DNA from 2 places in the Streptomyces sp. NPDC001822 genome. Region 1 is predicted to be linked to the other one. Evidence: riboswitches for the same ligand, from Rfam matches in the RefSeq annotation. Region 1 holds a riboswitch; the other holds the start of a gene.
The links. Region 1 has a riboswitch for S-adenosylmethionine ahead of thrC (threonine synthase). Riboswitches for the same ligand answer to the same signal wherever they lie in the genome.

Region 1 (10,295 bases):
AGCGCGGAGTAGGTTGGCCGACATGACCGCCGACCCGCTCCCCGACCAGGCGCACGCGGTGCTGGCCATGGAGCGGCGCTCCTGGCCCGGCCCCGGGGCGAAGGAGCGGGCGATCCGTGAAGAGCTCGACATGTCTCCGGTCCGCTACTACCAGCTGCTCAACGCGCTGCTGGACGACCGCCGCGCGCTCGCGGAGGACCCGGTGACGATCAACAGGCTCCGCCGGGTCCGCGACGCGAGGCGGGGCCGCCGCTGAGCGCGGCATCGGGCGTACGGCGCCGGGTTCCCCGGTGACTCCGGCGGCGTCGCCCGTCGGGCTCACCGGACCGGTCCGGTGAGCCCGTACCCCCGCAGGCGCGGTCGTCTCCGGGCGGGAGCGGCCCCGGGAGGACCGCGCGGCCGCGGGGCCCGCCCGCTACGCTCGGCCGCATGGGCAATCAGGACCACCCCCTCCCGACCCCGTCCACCCGGGCCGGCCGCGACGGCCTCGCCGCGCTGCTGGCCCGGCCCGGCCGTGCGGTGATCGCGCTCGACTTCGACGGCACGCTCGCCGACATCGTCCCGGACCCCGAGCGGTCCCGCGCCCATCCCGACGTCGTCCCGGCCCTGTCGGCGCTGGCGCCGAGGGTCGCCGCCGTCGCGGTGATCACCGGGCGTCCGGCCGGCACGGCGGTGCGCTTCGGCGGTTTCGCCGGGGCGCCCGGCCTCGACCACCTGGTCGTGCTCGGCCACTACGGTGCCGAACGCTGGGACGCCGTCAGCGACAGCGTCCACGCACCCGCCCCGGACCCCGGCGTCGAAGCCGTGCGCGCGGAACTCCCCCGGGTGATCGAGGAGTCCGGGGCGGGCGACGGCACCTGGATCGAGGAGAAGGGCCGCGCGGTCGCCGTGCACACCCGCCGCGCCGCCGACCCGCAGGCCGCCTTCGAGGCGCTGCGGGTCCCGCTGAGCGGCCTCGCGGCCCGCCACGGCCTGATCGTGGAACCCGGCCGTCTCGTACTGGAGTTGCGCCCCGCCGGCATGGACAAGGGTGTGGCGCTGGAGGAGTTCGTGCGGGAGACGGGAGCGGAGACCGTCCTCTACGCGGGCGACGACCTGGGCGACCTCGCCGCCTACGCCGCCGTGGAGAAGCTGAGGGCCCGGGGCGCCCGGGGCCTGCTGGTGTGCAGCGGCTCCGAGGTGCCCGAACTCGCCGAACGGGCCGATCTGTCGCTGCCGGGGCCGGCGGCGGTGGCCGGCCTGCTCGCGGCCCTGGCCGGGCGGCTCGCGCAGGACTGACGCCGCCACGAGGACCGGTCCGCGACGGGGTCCGGGCCGACGGGGCCCGGACCCCGGACCGTCGCCGGTCAGGCCCGCAGCGCCTCCAGCTGGTCCAGGAACCACTGCTGCGGCGGCAGCGCGGTCGCCGCGGCGGCGAGGCGCTTCGAGCGCGCCGCCCGCTCGCCGGACTCCATGGTCAGCGCCTCGTGCAGCGCACGCGCCGTGGCCGACACGTCGTAGGGGTTGACCACGAGGGCGTCCTCGCCCAGCTCCTCGTACGCGCCCGCCTCCCGGGAGAGGACCAGCGCGCAGCCGTCGTCGGAGACGACGGGTACCTCCTTGGCGACCAGGTTCATGCCGTCGCGGATGGGGTTGACGAGGGCGACGTCGGCCAGCCGGTACGCGGCGAGCGAGCGGGCGAAGTCGTCGTCGACGTGGAGCAGGACAGGGGTCCAGCCCTCCGTCCCGAAGTCCGCGTTGATCGCGTCGGCGACCCGCTGGACCTCGGCCGTGTAGTCCCGGTACACCGCGAGGTCCTGCCGTGAGGGGTAGGCGAAGGCGATGTGCACCACACGCTCGCGCCACTCGGGGCGCTCCTCCAGAAGAGCCCGGTAGGCGTGCAGCCCGCGGACGATGTTCTTGGAGAGTTCGGTGCGGTCCACGCGCACGATCGTGCGCCGGCCGGCGCCCACCTGGTCCCGCAGCGTCTCCATGCGCTCGTCCACGTCCGCCTCGCGGGAACGGCGGCGCAGGAAGTCCGCGTCCGCCCCCAGCCCGTGCACACCGATCCGGGTGCGTCCGGTGCCGCCGAGGATCTCCGTGCAGCAGCCGATGAAGGCGTCCGCCCAGCGGCGCGTCAGGAACGCGGCGCGGTCGGCGCCGAGGATGCCGTTCAGGAGCTGCTCGCCGATGTCGTCGGGCAGCAGGCGGAAGTAGTCGACGGGCGCCCAGGGAGTGTGCGAGAAGTGCCCGATCCGCAGGTCGGGGCGCAGCTCGCGGAGCATCCCGGGGACCAGCGAGAGGTGGTAGTCCTGCACGAGGACCGCCGCGCCCTCGCCCGCCTCCTCGGCCAGCGCCTGGGCGAAGGCCCGGTTGTACGCCTCGTAGGAGGCCCAACGGCGGCGGAACTCCGCGTCGAAGACGGGCTCCACCGGCGTCTCGTAGATCATGTGGTGGACGAACCAGAGCACGGAGTTCGCGATGCCGTTGTAGGCGTCCTCGTGGACTCCGGCGTCGATGTCGAGCATGCGCACACCGGGCTCGGACACGCCACGCCGGACCGCTTCCCGGTCGCCGTCGCCGAGAGCGGCGCACACCCACAGCTTGTCGTCGACGGCGCTCAGCCCGGAGACGAGCCCGCCGCCACCGCGCTTCGATTCGAGCGTGCCGTCCTCCCGCTCGGCGTACGACACCGGGCCGCGGTTGGACGCGACGAGGACCTGGGCAGCGTGCTCGGAGACCATGTACCCGAACCTAGCCCGTGAGGGAAGGCGCCAAACGTGAGGAACGGCCGGAGATCCGGTCCGGCTCCGCGGGCGCGCGGGCCGCTATGCGGCGTTCCTGGACGCGTACTCCGCGATCTCCCGCATCGGCGGACGCTCCTGCGTGTCCACCGCGTGGGTGCGCGGGACGAACCCCTCGGGTCCCCGCTCGAACTGCGTGATCTCGGGCCGTACGAGCGGGCCCCGGGACAGCCTCGACTGCGCGGTCCGGTAGATCGCCGCGGCCATCCGTCCGAGCGCCTGTCCGTCCTGGTGGCGGTGTCTGCGCACGCCGACGTCGACCTGAGCCAGTGCGTCCAGGCCCACCGTGTGCAGCGCGTCGACCAGCAGGCCCAGCTCCACCCCGTAGCCGACCGGGAAGGGGAGCCGCTCCAGCAGGGAGCGGCGCACCGCGTACTCGCCGCCCAGCGGCTGGACGAATCCGGCCAGCAGGGGCCAGTGGAGGTTGAGCAGCGGGCGTGCCACCAGTTCCGTCACACGACCGCCCTGACCAGCGGCTTCGCCCAATGGCCGGTCGTACATGGCCTTGACGAACTGTACGGACGGCTCGGTCAGCAGGGGGCCGACGATCCCCGACACGAAGTCCGCGGAGAAGTCCCTGAGGTCGGCGTCGACGAAGCAGACGATCTCCCCGCTCGTCACCAGCAGTGAGCGCCACAGGACCTCGCCCTTGCCGGGGAGGGCGGGGATCCGGGGGAGCACGGAGTCGCGGTGCACGACCCGGGCGCCGGCCCGCCGTGCGACCTCGGCCGTGGCATCGGTGGAACCCGAGTCGATCACCACCAGCTCGTCGACCAGGCGGACCTTCTCCATCAGCTCGCGCCGGATCTCCGTGACGATGGCGCCGACCGTCGCCTCCTCGTTCAGCGCGGGCAGGACGACGCTCACGCGCGCGCGCCGCGGATCCCGTGCTCGCGCGGCCGTGAGGCGGTCGAGCGGACGGTCGTCGGCCGACCAGGAACGCCTGGTCAGCCAGCGTTCCACCTCTTCCAGCACGGTCGATACTCCCTGTGTGTGATCCATCTCGCGGTACGGACGACTCATCCGGTCGTCCGGTGCTTCGGTTACAGTCTTGAACAACGCGGATGGCCCTCGCATGTCGGGGTGGGTCCGTGAACAAACGCCCGGATCGATGGTCCGGTGCCATAGCGCTCATCCAGAGGGACTGAGGGAACGGCCCGTTGAAGTCCCGGCAACCCTCCTGCCGACCGCGAGGTCACGGTGGGGAAGGTGCCAATTCCGTCTTGTGGCGAAATACGTTGCAAGGAAGATGAGGAGAAAGGGCCTCCGCCATCATGGCTGTGCAGACAGTTGCAGCGAACACCGATTCTTCGGCCGTGGATCTCGGTCCCGCCGCGGCGCTTTCCTGCCGCGAATGCGGCGAGCGTTTCGAACTCGGCCCCCTTTTCGCCTGCGCGTCCTGTTTCGGGCCGCTCGAAGTGGCGTACGACCTGCCGAGCGGCTCCCCCGAAGAGCTGAAGAAGCGCATCGCCGAGGGGCCGGACAACATCTGGCGTTATGCGCTGCTGCTCCCCGTCCCCGCCGACGTCGCGGACAAGCCCAACATCAACCCCGGTTTCACGAAGCTGGTCAAGGCCGACAACCTCGCCCGCGAGCTGGGCGTGACCGGCGGCCTGTACGTCAAGGACGACTCCGGCAACCCGACGCACTCCTTCAAGGACCGTGTCGTCGCCATCGCCGTCGAGGCCGCCCGGGCCTTCGGTTTCACCACGCTCTCCTGCTCCTCCACCGGCAACCTCGCCGGCGCGGTCGGAGCCGCGGCGGCCCGCGCCGGATTCCGCTCGTGCGTGTTCATCCCGCACGACCTGGAGCAGGGCAAGGTCGTCATGGCCGCGGTGTACGGCGGTGAACTGGTCGGCATCGAGGGCAACTACGACGACGTCAACCGCTTCTGCTCGGAGCTCATCGGCGACCCGCTCGGCGAGGGCTGGGGCTTCGTCAACGTCAACCTGCGGCCGTACTACGGCGAGGGCTCCAAGACCCTGGCGTACGAGATCTGCGAGCAGCTCGGCTGGCGGCTGCCGGACCAGCTCGTCATCCCCATCGCGTCCGGTTCGCAGCTCACGAAGATCGACAAGGGCCTCCAGGAGCTGATCAAGCTCGGCCTCGTCGAGGACAAGCCGTACAAGATCTTCGGCGCCCAGGCCGAGGGCTGCTCCCCGGTCTCCACCGCCTTCAAGGCCGGCCACGACGTGGTGCGGCCGCAGAAGCCGAAGACCATCGCGAAGTCCCTGGCCATCGGGAACCCGGCCGACGGACCGTATGTACTGGACATCGCCCGCCGCACCGGCGGTGCGGTGGAGGACGTCGACGACGAGCAGATCGTGGACGCGATCAAGCTGCTGGCCCGCACCGAGGGCATCTTCGCGGAGACCGCGGGCGGTGTGACGGTCGGCGTGACGAAGAAGCTGATCGACGCCGGTCTGCTGGACCCAACCCTGACCACCGTCGTCCTGAACACCGGCGACGGACTGAAGACGCTGGACGCGGTCGCCCCCACGACCGGCCTGTCGGCGACGATCCGGCCCAGCCTGGACGCGTTCCGCGACGCGGGCCTCGCGGCCGCCAGCTGACCCCCCGAGACCGAAGGAAGGCACCGACATGAGCGTCAAGGTCCGTATCCCCACCATCCTCCGCACCTACACGGGCGGTCAGGCCGAGGTCTCCGCCGAGGGGGCGATCCTCTCCGAGGTCATCGCGTCGCTGGAGCAGAACCACCCGGGCATCGGCGCCCGCGTCCTGGACGACCAGGGCAAGCTGCGCCGCTTCGTCAACGTGTACGTCAACGACGACGACGTGCGCTTCGAGGGCGGACTGGACGCCGTGACGCCGGACGGCGCGGGCGTCTCGATCATCCCGGCCGTCGCCGGAGGCTGATCCCCGGCAGGGCGCGCGGACCGGGGAGTGACGGCCCCGGCCGCCCGCCGACTGCGCAGCGTGAGCACGATGGCCCTCTCCGCAAGAGAAGCGGAGGGGGCCATTCTGCATGGTTGAGCGCGGTACAGTTGGGGAAGCCCCCGCCGCTGCCCGTGCCGCCCGCATATGAGAATGCGCCCGGCCGCGACAAGAAGCAGCCAAAGTACGTGAACCCCTTGAGGCATAAGTGGCCTTTGTCAGGCCCGACTTGCCCAGGATTCCTCCCGATCATCCCTATCCGGGTGATCCCGCGTGCCCAGAATTCCCGTCCGATTGCCCTGTTGCAGAGGGCAGTTGGGCAGATACATTCGGCCGCGGTCGACGCGTTCCGGCGCACGCCACCCTCTCCTGTCGGAGGGTGCGTTCTGACCCGGGCCCGCGAAGTGCGGTCTCGTGCAAGGGCCAGTAATAGGGGAGTTGGGCATGGCTCAGGGCACCGTCAAGTGGTTCAACGCGGAGAAGGGGTACGGCTTCATCGCGGTCGACGGTGGTGCGGATGTTTTCGTCCACTACAGCGCGATCCAGATGGACGGGTACCGCACCCTCGAAGAGGGTCAGCGAGTTGAATTCGAGATCTCGCAGGGCCAGAAGGGGCCGCAGGCGGACATGGTCAAGCTCGCCGTCGGCTGAGCTCGGCGCGGTCGGCCAACGACGCTTCTCACGCACGCAGGGTCCGTTCCTCCGCAGGGGGACGGGCCCTGCGTGCGTCCGCGTGCACCCCCGGGCGCCCCTCCGTCCAGCGAGCCGTCGCCGAAGGCGCTTGCACTCGACGGGGTCGAGTGCTAATCATTGGCGTTAGCACTCTCCAGGTGAGAGTGACAGAAACTTGGACCGGGCCGGTGAGGCCCGCAGGCTCAGCGGGGCAAGGAACCGCTGAGCAGGCAGGCCGTCCGTCGCGGGCGCCTCTCGGTCCGGAGCAATCCACCCCTGTCCGGGAGGACCACTTCACATGGCCAAGATCATCGCGTTCGACGAGGAGGCACGGCGCGGTCTCGAGCGCGGGATGAACCAGCTCGCCGACGCCGTCAAGGTCACCCTCGGCCCCAAGGGCCGTAACGTCGTCCTCGAGAAGAAGTGGGGCGCGCCCACGATCACCAACGATGGTGTCTCCATCGCCAAGGAGATCGAGCTCGAGGACCCGTACGAGAAGATCGGTGCGGAGCTGGTCAAGGAGGTCGCCAAGAAGACGGACGACGTCGCCGGCGACGGTACGACCACCGCCACCGTTCTCGCCCAGGCGCTCGTCCGCGAGGGCCTGCGCAACGTCGCCGCGGGTGCCAACCCGATGGCTCTGAAGCGTGGCATCGAGAAGGCCGTCGAGGCCGTCTCCGCCGCCCTCCTGGAGCAGGCGAAGGACGTGGAGACCAAGGAGCAGATCGCTTCGACGGCCTCCATCTCCGCTGCCGACACCGAGATCGGCGCCAAGATCGCCGAGGCGATGGACAAGGTCGGCAAGGAAGGCGTCATCACCGTCGAGGAGTCCCAGACCTTCGGTCTGGAGCTGGAGCTCACCGAGGGTATGCGCTTCGACAAGGGCTACATCTCGGCGTACTTCGCCACCGACATGGAGCGCATGGAGTCGTCCTTCGACGACCCGTACATCCTGATCGTCAACTCCAAGATCAGCAACGTGAAGGACCTCCTTCCGCTGCTCGAGAAGGTCATGCAGTCGGGCAAGCCCCTGCTGATCATCGCGGAGGACGTCGAGGGCGAGGCCCTGTCGACCCTGGTCGTCAACAAGATCCGTGGCACCTTCAAGTCCGTCGCCGTCAAGGCTCCGGGCTTCGGTGACCGCCGCAAGGCCATGCTCGGCGACATCGCCATCCTCACCGGTGGCACCGTCATCTCCGAGGAGGTCGGTCTCAAGCTGGAGAACGCCGGCCTGGACCTACTCGGCACCGCCCGCAAGGTCGTCATCACCAAGGACGAGACCACGATCGTCGACGGCGGCGGTGACAGCGACCAGGTTCAGGGTCGTGTCAAGCAGATCCGTGCCGAGATCGAGAACTCCGACTCGGACTACGACCGCGAGAAGCTCCAGGAGCGCCTCGCGAAGCTGGCCGGCGGCGTGGCCGTCATCAAGGCCGGCGCCGCCACCGAGGTGGAGCTCAAGGAGCGCAAGCACCGCATCGAGGACGCGGTGCGCAACGCCAAGGCAGCCGTCGAGGAGGGCATCGTCGCCGGTGGTGGCGTGGCTCTGCTCCAGGCCTCGGCCGTCTTCGAGAAGCTCGACCTCACGGGCGACGAGGCCACGGGCGCCAACGCCGTGAAGCTCGCGCTGGAGGCCCCGCTCAAGCAGATCGCCGTCAACGGTGGTCTTGAGGGTGGCGTCGTCGTCGAGAAGGTGCGCAACCTGCCGATCGGTCACGGCCTGAACGCCGCGTCCGGCGAGTACGTCGACATGATCGCCGAGGGCATCATCGACCCGGCGAAGGTCACGCGCTCCGCCCTGCAGAACGCCGCGTCCATCGCCGCGCTCTTCCTCACCACCGAGGCCGTCATCGCCGACAAGCCGGAGAAGGCCTCTGCGGCCGCTCCGGGCGGCATGCCGGGCGGTGACATGGACTTCTGATCCCCGGATCAGCAGCTCCAGCAGTACCCGCAGTATCCGTACGACGCCGGCCCCCGGGATTCGTCCCGGGGGCCGGCGTCGTACGTGCGACCGGATACTGAACACTTCTGCCCCATCGTGAAGGAGTGTGACCGGTGACCACCGACGTGCGTACAGGGCCGCCGACCGCGGGCGACGAGCGCGAGACGCTGCGGGCCTTTCTCGACTACCACCGGGCCACTCTCGCCATGAAGTGCGAGGGCCTGGACGACGAGCAGCTGCGGCAGCGGTCGATGCCTCCCTCGACGCTCTCGCTGCTGGGCCTGGTGCGGCACATGGCGGAAGTGGAACGTGCCTGGTTCCGGCGCGTGTTCGACGACAACGAGGCCCCGATGGTGTGGTCGGACCGGATCGACTTCCAGGCCGCGTACGACGCGAGCGCCTCGAACCGGACCGAGGCGTTCGGCGCCTGGGAGGCCGAGGTGGAGAACTCCCGCCGCATCGAACGGGAGGCCGCCTCCCTGGACCTGACAGGCCTTCAGCCCCGCTGGGAGCGGGAGGTCTCCCTGCGCATGGTGATGGTGCACGTGCTGCTCGAATACGGCCGCCACAACGGCCACGCGGACTTCCTGCGCGAGGGCGTCGACGGGACCGTGGGCGCGTGAGGCGCGTACACCGGAAGGTCTGAGGCGTCCACGGGCCCGCCGCGTGGGCGGGGAAGGCCGTCGCCTCGCTCTCGCTGTCGCCGTCGCTCGCGCGCTCCGTGCACCGCGACCCGGGCGGGAGTCGCCCGCAGCACGCACTTCCTACGCAAAAACATGACGTGAACTTGCATGCATTGTGCAGCAGGGCGAAATGTTCTCGCACGACTCTTGTGGTGGTAGTTCCGCGCGCCCTAACGTCGCCTCACCTTCCGAGAGAAACGGGCATGCGATGTCACGTCACATCACGGTCGCCGCGCTGACGGCAGCCGTTGTCGGACTGGGGGCGCTGACCGGCGCTCCCGCGGCTCAGGGTGCGGAGGGGAAACCGTCCGCCCCGTCCGCCCCGGTGGTGACGCGCGCGGGCCTGGCCCCCGCGCTGGTCGCCGGCCGGGGCGCCGAGGTCCCCTTCGCCGAGCAGGAGGCGGAGAACGCGGCGACGAACGGCACGGTCATCGGCCCCGACCGTGCCGCGTACACCCTGCCCGCCGAGGCCTCGGGCCGTAAGGCGGTCCGGCTGGTGCCGGGCGAGCACGTCGAGTTCACGCTGCCGGAGGCCGCGAACGCGATCACGGTGCGCTACAGCATCCCGGACGCCCCGGGCGGGGGTGGCATCACCGCGCCGCTCGATGTCGCCGTCAACGGCACGAAGCGCTCGACGATGACGCTGACCTCGCAGTACTCCTGGCTGTACAACCAGTACCCCTTCACCAACGACCCCGGGGCCGGGCTGCTCCAGCCCGGCTGGTGGATCACCGAGTGCGCCTGCGTGCCCAGCGAGACGACTCCCGCGCCGGTGATCTCCAAGCCGTTCCGGCCGAGCCACTTCTACGACGAGCAGCGCCTGCTGCTGGGGAAGCGGTACCGCGCGGGTGACACCGTCCGGCTGACGGTTCCGGCCGGCAGCCGTGCCGCCTGGACGGTCATCGACGTGCTGGACTCCGAGCTCGTGGGACTTCCGCACGTCGAGCTGAAGGCCGCCAACGCGCTGCTGTTCGGGGCCGATCCCACGGGGCGCCGGGACTCCGCGGACGCCCTGGAGCGGGCCATCGCCTTGGCCAAGCGCACGAACCTGCCGGTGTACGTGCCTCCGGGCACCTTCCAGGTCAACCGCCACATCGTCGTGGACGACGTCACGATCAGGGGGGCGGGCAGCTGGTACACGAAGTTCAAGGGCAGGGAGGTCGCGCTCGACACCCCTGCCGCCGACGGCTCGGTGCACACAGGCGTCGGCTTCTACGGAAAGGACGCGGCCGACGGCGGCAGCCGCAACGTCCACCTGTCGGGCTTCGCCATCGAGGGGGACGTCCGCGAACGCGTCGACACCGACCAGGTGAACGGCAT
Region 2 (10,295 bases), on a different contig from region 1:
TCGGCTGGGTGTTCGAGTACTACCGGGGCGAGAACCGCACCCAGTAGGACACGCCGTCGAAGGACCCGCAGCACCCGTACGGGGGCCCGGTCCGCTCAGCAATGAGCGGACCGGGCCCCCGTTTGCAGTCACTGAACGCGCTGGATCGGATGAATCTTCTTAGCGTGGGTTCATGAACCACACGCCGCGCATCCGCACCGTAGTGAGCTGCACCCTGCTGGTCGTCGCCCTGGTAGCGGGTGCGACCGCCTGTGGAGAGCCCGACGGGCATCAACTGTCCCTGAGGCCCTACGACGCAGCCGACCACGTCTCCTTCAACGGCCCCTCCGGCAACAAGAAGGCCGACCCCGACAAGCCCCTCGAATTCACCGTCAAGGACGACGACGTGACCATCACGGACGTGACGGCCGTCGACACCGAGGGCCGCCATCTGGCGGGTGAGCTCGACGCCGACGGCAAGCGGTGGCACTCCACCACCTCGCTCGCCGCCGGGACCCGATACACCGTCAAGGTCTCCACCGAGAACGACGACGGCGCCCCCGGCAGCCGTACGTACACGTTCGGCACGACCTCGGCCAAGAAGTTCCTGAAGGTCACCTTCGGCCCGCAGGCGGGCACCTACGGGGTCGGACAGCCCCTCACAGCGGAACTCAGCGCTCCGGTCGCCGACCGGGCGGCCAGGGCAACCGTCGAACGAGGGCTGCAGGTCCGGTCCTCACCCGCCGTCACCGGCTCCTGGTACTGGGTCGACGACAAGACCCTGCACTACCGCCCCCAGGAGTACTGGCCGGCCAACGCCACCATCGACCTGCGCAGCAACCTCAAGGGCATAAAGGTGGGCAACGCCCTGTACGGGGGTGACGCCAAGGCCCTCAAACTCAAGACCGGCGACCGGATAGAAGCCATCACCGACGCGTCGGACCACTCGATGACGGTCCTGCGCAACGGTGAAGTGATCAACACCATCCCGGTCACCACGGGCAAGCCCGGCTTCGACACGCGCAACGGCGTCAAGGTCGTGCTGGCCAAGGAGCAGTTCGTACGCATGCGCGGTGAGAGCATCGGCATCGCCGCCGGCTCCTCGGAGTCCTACGACCTGCCGGTCTACTGGGCCACACGCGTGACCTGGAGCGGCGAGTACGTCCACGCCGCGCCCTGGTCGACGGGTTCGCAGGGCAGCGCCAACGTCAGCCACGGCTGCACCGGCATGAGCACGGCCAACGCCGAGTGGTTCTTCGAGACCGTGCGCGAGGGCGACGTGGTCAAGGTCGTCGGCAGCGAGGGCGAGACCATGACGCCGTTCGACAACGGCTTCGGCGACTGGAACCTGGACTGGGAGGCCTGGCAGAAGGGCAGCGCCCTGCGCAGCGGCACGCCGGACGCCGGCACCGACGTCCGCACGGCGCGCCTGCGCCCCCAGGTCTGACCGGGCCCGGAGTGCGCCTTCGCGCCCCGGGAGCACACCGCGGAGGGGATCGGGGCCCCTCCGCCGCGCCGTGTCCCTCAGGCCCCCACGGACAGCCTGTGCCGCAGCACGGACGCGAGGGCGTCCGCGAAGCCGACCGGGTCCACCGGAAGCGTCACAGCGGCGTCGGCACGGCTCCAGGTGGCCAGCCAGGCGTCCTGCGGACGCCCGATCAGCAGGAGCACCGGCGGGCAGTCGAAGATCTCGTCCTTGATCTGCCTGCAGACGCCCATGCCGCCCGCGGGCGCGGTCTCGCCGTCCAGCACGCAGGCGTCGATGCCGCCCTTGTCCAGCGCGCTCAGCACGGCGGGCAGGGTGGCGCACTCCAGGAACTCCACCGGCGGCACGTCCGCCGCGGGCCTGCGCCCGGCTGCCAGCCTCACCTGCTCACGCGTGTTGGCGTCGTCGCTGTAGACCAGGACCGTGGCGGTCGGCTGCATTGTTCCTCCGTGACGTCTGTGTCTTCGGGGCTCTCGGGGCATGAACCGATGGGCGGATCGTACTCCGGCGGACAGCCTGTCAGCACCGGTAAAGACAGCGATTCGATGGGCCGTTCGGTGCGGACACACGCCGCTGACACACCGAACGGCACCCCCCGGAGTGAGGGCGGGATAAGCGACCGACATAATGTCGGTCGTGGCGACAGCAACGACAGTAGAAACCGGGCACGCGCACCCGTCGGTCAATCGGCCGAACCTCACCAGCGTCGGAACCATCATCTGGTTGAGTTCCGAGCTGATGTTCTTCGCGGCCCTCTTCGCGATGTACTTCACCCTGCGATCGGTGCTGGGACCCGATCACTGGAAGGAGATGGCCGACCATCTGAACTTCCCGTTCTCGGCGACGAACACCACGATCCTGGTGCTTTCCTCTCTCACCTGCCAGCTCGGCGTCTTCGCCGCGGAGCGGGGCGATGTGAAGAAGCTCCGCACCTGGTTCATGATCACGTTCGTGATGGGCGCGATCTTCATCGGAGGACAGGTCTTCGAGTACACCGAACTGGTCAAGAAGGACGGGCTCTCCCTGTCCTCCGACCCGTACGGTTCGGTGTTCTACCTGACGACCGGCTTCCACGGTCTGCATGTGACAGGCGGCCTCATCGCCTTCCTGCTCGTCCTGGGCAGGACATACGCGGCCTCGAGATTCACCCACGAACAGGCCACCGCCGCCATCGTCGTGTCGTACTACTGGCACTTCGTCGACGTCGTCTGGATCGGTCTGTTCGCCACGATCTACATGATCAAGTAACCGGGCTCGCGCCCACCCACCATCGACGCAGAAGATCCTGACACCGGGGTAATCCGTGAAAAAGCTCTCCGCACGACGACGCCATCCGCTGGCGGCGGTCGTCGTACTACTCCTCGCGCTGGCGGCCACCGGGGGGCTGTACGCCGCGTTCGCGCCTGCGGGTAAGGCGCAGGCCGACGAAACCGCCCAGTCCCTCGCCATCGACGAGGGCAAGAAGCTCTACTCCGTTGGCTGTGCCAGCTGCCACGGGGCCGGCGGTCAGGGCACCACCGACGGACCGTCCCTCGTGGGCGTCGGCTCAGCCGCCGTCGACTTCCAGGTCGCCACCGGACGTATGCCGGCCCAGCAGCCGGGCGCCCAGGTGCCGAAGAAGAAGGTCATCTACAACCAGGCCGAGATCGACCAGCTCGCGGCGTACATCTCGTCGCTGGGCGCCGGTCCGATCACGCCCACCAAGAGCCAGGTCGACCCCTCGGGCGCCGACGTGGCCAAGGGCGGCGACCTGTTCCGCACCAACTGCGCGCAGTGCCACAACTTCACCGGCGAGGGCGGCGCGCTGACACACGGCAAGTACGCCCCCAGCCTGGAAGGCGTGAGCCCGAAGCACATCTACGAGGCCATGCAGACCGGCCCGCAGAGCATGCCCTCCTTCCCGGACACCACCATGCCGGAGCAGGAGAAGAAAGACATCATCGCGTACATCAAGACCGTGAACGGTGACAACTCCGCGAGCCCCGGCGGGCTCTCGCTCGGTGGCCTCGGTCCCGTCAGCGAGGGTCTCTTCGGCTGGATCTTCGGACTGGGCGGACTGGTCGCCATCGCCGTCTGGGTCGCGGCCCACACCGCTAAGGCCAAGAAGTCATGAGTAGCCAAGAGATTTCAGAAGAGGGCCTGCCCGCAGAGCAGGACACCGCGCACGGCGCGGTAGCGGTCGCGGACGATCCGTTCGCCGACCCCGGGCTGCCGGCACACAAGCCGCGCATCCAGGACATCGACGAACGTGCCGCGAAGCGCTCCGAGCGCACGGTCGCGCTCATGTTCACGCTGTCCATGCTGGCGACGGTCGGCTTCATCGCCAGCTACGTCATCTTCCCGGTCGACAAGATCGTGTTCATCTGGCCCTTCGGCCACGTGAGCGCGCTCAACTTCTCCCTGGGGCTGACGCTCGGTCTGGCGCTGTTCCTCATCGGCGCGGGTGCCGTCCACTGGGCGCGCACCCTGATGTCCGATGTCGAGGTGGCCGACGACCGGCACGCCATCGAGGCCACGCCCGAGGTCAAGGCCAAGGTCATGGCCGACTTCGCGGCCGGCGCCGAGGAGTCAGCGCTCGGACGGCGCAAGCTGATCCGCAACACCATGTTCGGCGCGCTGGCCCTGGTGCCGCTCTCCGGTGTGGTGCTGCTGCGCGACCTCGGTCCGCTGCCGGAGGAGAAGCTCCGCCACACGCTGTGGGCCAAGGGCAAGCTGCTCGTCAACATGAACACGATGGAGCCGCTGCGTCCCGAGGACGTCGTCGTCGGTTCGCTCACCTTCGCCATGCCCGAGGGCCTGGAGGAGGACGCGCACGACTTCCAGGACCAGATCGCCAAGTCCGCCCTGATGATCATCCGCATCGAGCCGGACAACATCAAGGACAAGCGGGAGCGCGAGTGGGCCCACGAGGGAATCGTGGCCTTCTCCAAGATCTGCACCCACGTCGGCTGCCCGATCAGCCTGTACGAGCAGCAGACGCATCACGTGCTCTGCCCGTGCCACCAGTCCACCTTCGACCTCTCCGACGGCGCCCGCGTCATCTTCGGTCCGGCCGGTCACGCCCTTCCGCAGCTGCGGATCGGCGTGAACAGCGAGGGCAACCTCGAGGCGCTCGGTGACTTCGAAGAGCCCGTCGGTCCTGCCTTCTGGGAGCGCGGATGAGTACTGCGACGGAAACACAGCGCAAGGCGCCCGCCGGTGAGCGGGTGGCCGACTGGGCGGACGGCCGGCTCGGCATCTACGGCCTCGCCAAGGCCAACATGCGCAAGATCTTCCCGGACCACTGGTCCTTCATGCTCGGTGAGATCTGCCTCTACAGCTTCATCATCATCATCCTCACGGGTGTGTACCTGACGCTGTTCTTCCACCCGAGCATGAACGAGGTCGTGTACCACGGCTCGTACGAGCCGATGCAGGGCATCCGGATGTCCGAGGCCTACGCCTCGACGCTGGACATCAGCTTCGACGTCCGCGGCGGTCTGCTGGTCCGGCAGATCCACCACTGGGCAGCGGTGATCTTCCTCGCCGGCATGTTCGTGCACATGTTCCGGGTGTTCTTCACCGGCGCGTACCGCAAGCCGCGTGAGATCAACTGGCTGTTCGGCTTCCTGCTGTTCGTCCTCGGCATGTTCACCGGGTTCACCGGCTACTCGCTCCCGGACGACCTGCTCTCCGGTACGGGTGTGCGCTTCACGCAGGGCGCGATCCTGTCGATGCCGATCGTCGGTACGTACATCTCGATGTTCCTGTTCGGCGGGGAGTTCCCCGGCACGGACATCATCGCGAGGTTCTACTCGATCCACATCCTGCTGCTGCCCGGCATCATGCTCGGGCTCGTGGTCGGCCACCTCATCCTGGTGTTCTTCCACAAGCACACCCAGTTCGCGGGGCCCGGCCGCACGAACAAGAACGTCGTCGGCATGCCCCTGCTGCCGGTGTACATGGCCAAGGCCGGAGGCTTCTTCTTCCTGGTCTTCGGCTTCATCGCGATCCTCGCGGCCATCGCCTCGATCAACCCGATCTGGGCACTCGGCCCGTACCGTCCCGACCAGGTGTCCACGGGCGCCCAGCCGGACTGGTACATGGGCTTCGCCGAGGGCTTCGTCCGTGTGATGCCGGGCTGGGAGATCAACCTCTGGGGCCACACGCTGGTCCTGGGCGTGCTCATCCCGCTGGTCCTCTTCGGTCTGGTCCTCGGGGCGCTGGCGATGTACCCGTTCATCGAATCGTGGATCACCGGGGACAAGCGCGAGCACCACATCCTGGACAAGCCGCGCAACGCCCCCGTTCGCACCGCGCTCGGTGTCGCCTGGGTGACGATCTACTTCGTCATGCTGATCGGCGGCGGCAACGACATCTGGGCGACGCACTTCCACCTGTCGCTCAACGCGATCAGCTGGTTCGTCCGGATCGCGTTCTTCGTCGGCCCGGTCGTGGCGTTCGTCGTCACGAAGCGGATCTGCCTCGGCCTCCAGCGCCGCGACAAGGAGAAGGTGCTGCACGGGCGCGAGTCCGGCACCATCAAGCGCCTGCCGCACGGTGAGTTCGTCGAGATCCACGAGCCGCTCAGCCCGGGGCAGCTGCACACGCTCACCGCGCACGAGCAGTACAAGCCGGTCGAGATCGGCCCGACGGTCGACGAGAACGGTGTCGAGCGCAAGCCCTCCGCACTGCAGAGGATGCGGGCGAGCCTCAGCAAGAGCTACTTCGGCGAGGACAGTCAGATCGCCAAGCCCACCGCCGAGGAGTACCGGGAGATCACGAGCGGCCACGGCCACCACTGATCCCCTCAGCTGAACGCCACAGCGAGAGCCCCGTCCATCCGGTGGACGGGGCTCTTCGCTGCCTCCCGGCTGGATAGGGTGGGAGACATCCTTGTACCGGCTGTGGACTCCCAGGAGCGGACCATGAACGTGGCGACCCAGGACGGCGGCGACAGCATGGCGGCCCGCACCTGGCCCGGCGTGCTGACCCCTCTTCTGCGGGGCGAGGACCTCGGCGCCGACGACACGGCGTGGGCCATGAACCGCATCATGAGCGGTGAGGCCACGGACGTGCAGATCGCCGGTTTCGCGGTCGCGCTGCGGGCCAAGGGCGAGACCGTCGACGAGGTGACCGGGCTGGTCCGTGCCATGTACGCACACGCCCACACCATCGAGGTGCCGGGCCGCACGGTCGACATCGTGGGGACCGGCGGAGACATGGCCAAGACGGTCAACATCTCCACCATGTCCGCGATCGTCGTCGCGGGGACGGGAGCCAAGGTCGTCAAGCACGGCAACCGGGCCTCCTCGTCGGCGAGCGGCGCCTCCGACGTGCTGGAGAAGCTGGGCGTCAACCTCGACCTCACTCCGCAGCGGGTCGTGTCCGTAGCGGAGGAGGCCGGCATCACCTTCTGCTTCGCCGTGAAGTTCCACCCCGCGCTGCGGTACGCGGCCAGGGCCCGCAAGGAGCTGGGGACCCAGACCACCTTCAACATCCTGGGGCCGCTCACCAACCCGGCCCGGGTGCGCTCCCAGGCCATCGGGGTCGCCGACCCGAAGATGGCGCCCATCGTGGCGGGTGTGCTGGCGGACCGGGGGAACTCCGCCCTCGTCTTCCGGGGTGACGACGGACTCGACGAGCTGACGACCACGGCCACCTCCCGGGTCTGGATCGTGCGCGACGGCACGGTCCGCGAGGAGTCCTTCGACCCGCGCGACGTGGGTCTCGGACTGGTCCCCGTCGAGGCGCTGCGCGGCGCCGACGCCTCGTACAACGCCGATGTCGCCCGCCGGCTCCTCGACGGGGAGACCGGGCCCGTGCGGGAGGCCGTGCTCCTCAACTCCGCGGCGGCGCTGGTCGCGCTCGACCCGGGTGAGGGGACGCTCGACGAGCAGCTGGCGGCCGGGATCGCGCGGGCGGCGGAGTCCATCGACTCGGGCGCGGCCAAGCGCGCGCTGGAGCGCTGGGTGTCCGCCAGCAACGCCTGAGGGGCGCGGATGCGAGAGGGGCGCAGTCCGGATCGCGGACTGCGCCCTTGCGCGTCGCCAGGGGTATGGCAAGATGCTGCGCAGGTCATGAGTGACAGCGACTACGGCCCCGGCCCGCTGTCCGGCAACCCTCCGTCCGTGGCGGGGTGCCCCGGGTGAAGACCAGGCCGCAGTCAGCGAGGTCTGCGGCAAGCGCGGACCCCTCGGCATCGCTGGATGCCACCCCTTGGGGTCCTGGTCCCAGGGAGCCTTCTGTGAGCAAGCGAATGCGATAGGGCGCGAAGCCCTCCTCCGCACACCCTTTTCCCCTTCCTCTCCGCGCTGCCGCGTACCGCCGGCGCGAGGATTTCGCCTGCCTGTTACGGGAGTTCGCCATGTCTGTCCCCACCGCTGCCGCCGATCAGACCATTTGTGCCCCGCTGCCCGTTCTGGGTGCTGATGTCACCGTTCCGCTCGTCACCGGTGGAGACGTCACGTACGCCGCCCTCGACTACGCCGCCAGTGCCCCCGCCCTCCAGCGGGTGTGGGACGACGTGGCCGCCTACGCCCCGTACTACGGAAGCGTCCACCGCGGGGCCGGATACCTCTCGCAGCTCTCCACCGACCTGTTCGAGACGAGCCGGACCACCGTCGCGGACTTCCTGGGGTGCCGCGCCGACGACCAGGTGGTCTTCACCCGCTCGACGACCGACTCGCTCAACCTGCTGGCCGCCGCGCTGCCCGCCGGCTGCGAGGTGTTCGTGTTCGAGACCGAACACCACGCCTCGCTGCTGCCCTGGAGGGACGCCCGGGTGACCTACCTCGACGCCCCGCGCACCCCGGACCAGGCCGTCGCCACCCTCGAACGCGCCCTGGCCGGCCGCGACCCCCACGGCCCGGCCCTGGTCTGCGTCACCGGCGCCTCCAACGTCACCGGCGAGCTGTGGCCGGTGAAGGAACTGGCGGCGGCCGCCCACGCGCACGGCGCCCGGATCGTCCTCGACGCCGCGCAGCTGGCGCCCCACCACCCGGTGGACATCGCGGAGCTGGACGTCGACTGGGCCGCCTTCTCCGGCCACAAGCTGTACGCCCCCTTCGGCTCGGGCGTGCTCGCCGGCCGGGCCGACTGGCTGCGGGACGCCGAGCCCTACCTCGCCGGGGGCGGCGCCTCCCGCAAGGTGACCCGGCGCACCGACGGGGGAGTGGACGTCGAGTGGCACACCACCGCGGCCCGCCACGAGGCCGGATCGCCCAACGTCATCGGCGTCTACTCCATCGCCGCCGCCTGCAAGGCCCTGACCGAGGCTGGCTTCGACCGGCTGGTCGAGCGGGAGCAGCGGCTCGTCACCCGGGTGCGGGAGGGGCTGGCCGCGGTCCCCGAGGTGAAGGTGCTCTCGCTGTTCGGCGACGACGCCCCGAGGGTCGGCGTCATCTCCTTCGTGGTCGAGGGCTGGAACAGCTCGCACTTCGCCGCCGCACTGTCCGCGGAGTACGGCATCGGGGTGCGCGACGGACTGTTCTGCGCCCACCCGCTGGTGCGGACCCTGCTGGGCAGCGAGCCCCAGGATCCGGGCGAGTGCGGTGCCCCCGAGGCCGCGCCGGGGGAGCGGTCGCTCAACGCCATCCGGGTGAGCTTCGGTGCCGGGACGCCGGACGAGCACATCGAGCGGTTCCTGGGCGCGGTCCGCGAGCTCGTGAGCTCGGGTGCCCGCTGGGCCTACCGCACCGAGGACGGCCGCTGCGTCCCGGACCGGGGTGCCCCCTCGCAGGTCTGACCCGCCCCGCGGACGGCTCCGGCCGGGACGGGAGTGTCTCCTCGTCCCGGCCGGAGCCGTGCGCCGCGTCTCAGGCGTCGAGGCCGATGGCGAACGCCGCCTCGAGGTCGTGCTGCGAGTAGGTGCGGAAGGCCACGTGGGTGTCGGTCGCCTCGACCCCCGGGATCTTGCTGATCCGGCCCGGGATGACGTCGGCGAGGTCGTCGTGCCTGGCGACCCGGACCATGGCGATCAGGTCGTACGTGCCGGTGACCGAGAAGACCTCGCTGACGCTGTCCAGCGAGGCGATGGCCTCGGCGATCTCGGGGATCCGGTCCACGCTGGTTTTGATGAGAACGATCGCGGTGATCACGGCTGGCTTTCTCCCTCAGTGGCCGTGGCTGGTTGCTTCACTCTAGTACCACCCCGATAACGCCCCCAGGCGTAGAGGAACCCGGCGGCGAAGCCCGCCACATGGGCGAGGTAGGCCACTCCCGGACCGCTTCCCGCGCCCTGGGCCGCGAGCCACTGGAGCACGAACCAGAACACGAGCACGATCCACGCGGGAAAGCGCAGCGGCAGGAAGAAGAGGAACGGGAAGAGGCTGGTGACGCGCGCCCGGGGGAAGAGGTAGAGGAAGGCGCCGAGCACCGCCGAGATCGCGCCCGACGCCCCGACCAGCGTCTGGTCCGAACCTGCGTGCACGACCGCGTAGGCCACCAGGGCGAAGTAGCCGCACGCGACGTAGAAGAAGACGAACTCGGTGCGTCCCATGCGTTCCTCGGCCATGGCGCCGAACACGTAGAGGAAGAGCATGTTGCCGAGCAGGTGCAGCCAGCTGCCGTGGACGAAGAGCGCGGTCAGCGGGGTCAGCGCCGCGTGGGCGGAGCCGTCCATCAGTTCGCTGGGGATCACACCCCACCGTTCGAAGTATCCGGCCTGCGCGGCGAGGAGCGCGTCGCCCCGGCCGTTCGAGGGGTTGAACCCGGACAGCGGGCTGATCAGGAACACCGCGCAGCACAGCGCCATCAGTCCGTACGTGACCGGGGCGCCGCCCGCGCCGGCCGCCGCCCCGAGTTCCCGGGCCCGCTTCCGCCAGTCGCCTTCCCGCAGATCGATCACGTA

Region 2: linked by a shared signal. The riboswitch ahead of ACFYY2_RS33465 (aminotransferase class V-fold PLP-dependent enzyme) and the one ahead of thrC (threonine synthase) in region 1 are both predicted to bind S-adenosylmethionine.

Annotation. Positions count from the first base shown of each region.
Region 1 covers NZ_JBIATW010000002.1:60,448-70,742, forward strand. The annotation lists gene ACFYY2_RS04505 (ABC transporter substrate-binding protein) at 1-12, shown strand, start outside; gene ACFYY2_RS04510 (DUF3263 domain-containing protein) at 23-256, shown strand; gene otsB (trehalose-phosphatase) at 430-1,278, shown strand; gene ACFYY2_RS04520 (trehalose-6-phosphate synthase) at 1,347-2,723, opposite strand; gene ACFYY2_RS04525 (glucosyl-3-phosphoglycerate synthase) at 2,808-3,758, opposite strand; SAM riboswitch class I at 3,912-4,039, shown strand; gene thrC (threonine synthase) at 4,058-5,356, shown strand; gene ACFYY2_RS04535 (MoaD/ThiS family protein) at 5,385-5,660, shown strand; gene ACFYY2_RS04540 (cold-shock protein) at 6,123-6,329, shown strand; gene groL (chaperonin GroEL) at 6,649-8,271, shown strand; gene ACFYY2_RS04550 (DinB family protein) at 8,406-8,915, shown strand; gene ACFYY2_RS04555 (glycosyl hydrolase family 28-related protein) at 9,184-10,295, shown strand, end outside.
Region 2 covers NZ_JBIATW010000023.1:70,517-80,811, reverse strand. The annotation lists gene ACFYY2_RS33505 (cytochrome c oxidase subunit 4) at 1-47, shown strand, start outside; gene ACFYY2_RS33500 (Ig-like domain-containing protein) at 173-1,426, shown strand; gene ACFYY2_RS33495 (hypothetical protein) at 1,504-1,905, opposite strand; gene ACFYY2_RS33490 (heme-copper oxidase subunit III) at 2,093-2,713, shown strand; gene ACFYY2_RS33485 (c-type cytochrome) at 2,769-3,578, shown strand; gene ACFYY2_RS33480 (Rieske 2Fe-2S domain-containing protein) at 3,575-4,627, shown strand; gene ACFYY2_RS33475 (cytochrome bc complex cytochrome b subunit) at 4,624-6,249, shown strand; gene trpD (anthranilate phosphoribosyltransferase) at 6,373-7,437, shown strand; SAM riboswitch class IV at 7,521-7,638, shown strand; gene ACFYY2_RS33465 (aminotransferase class V-fold PLP-dependent enzyme) at 7,812-9,191, shown strand; gene ACFYY2_RS33460 (Lrp/AsnC family transcriptional regulator) at 9,262-9,543, opposite strand; gene ACFYY2_RS33455 (rhomboid family intramembrane serine protease) at 9,540-10,292, opposite strand.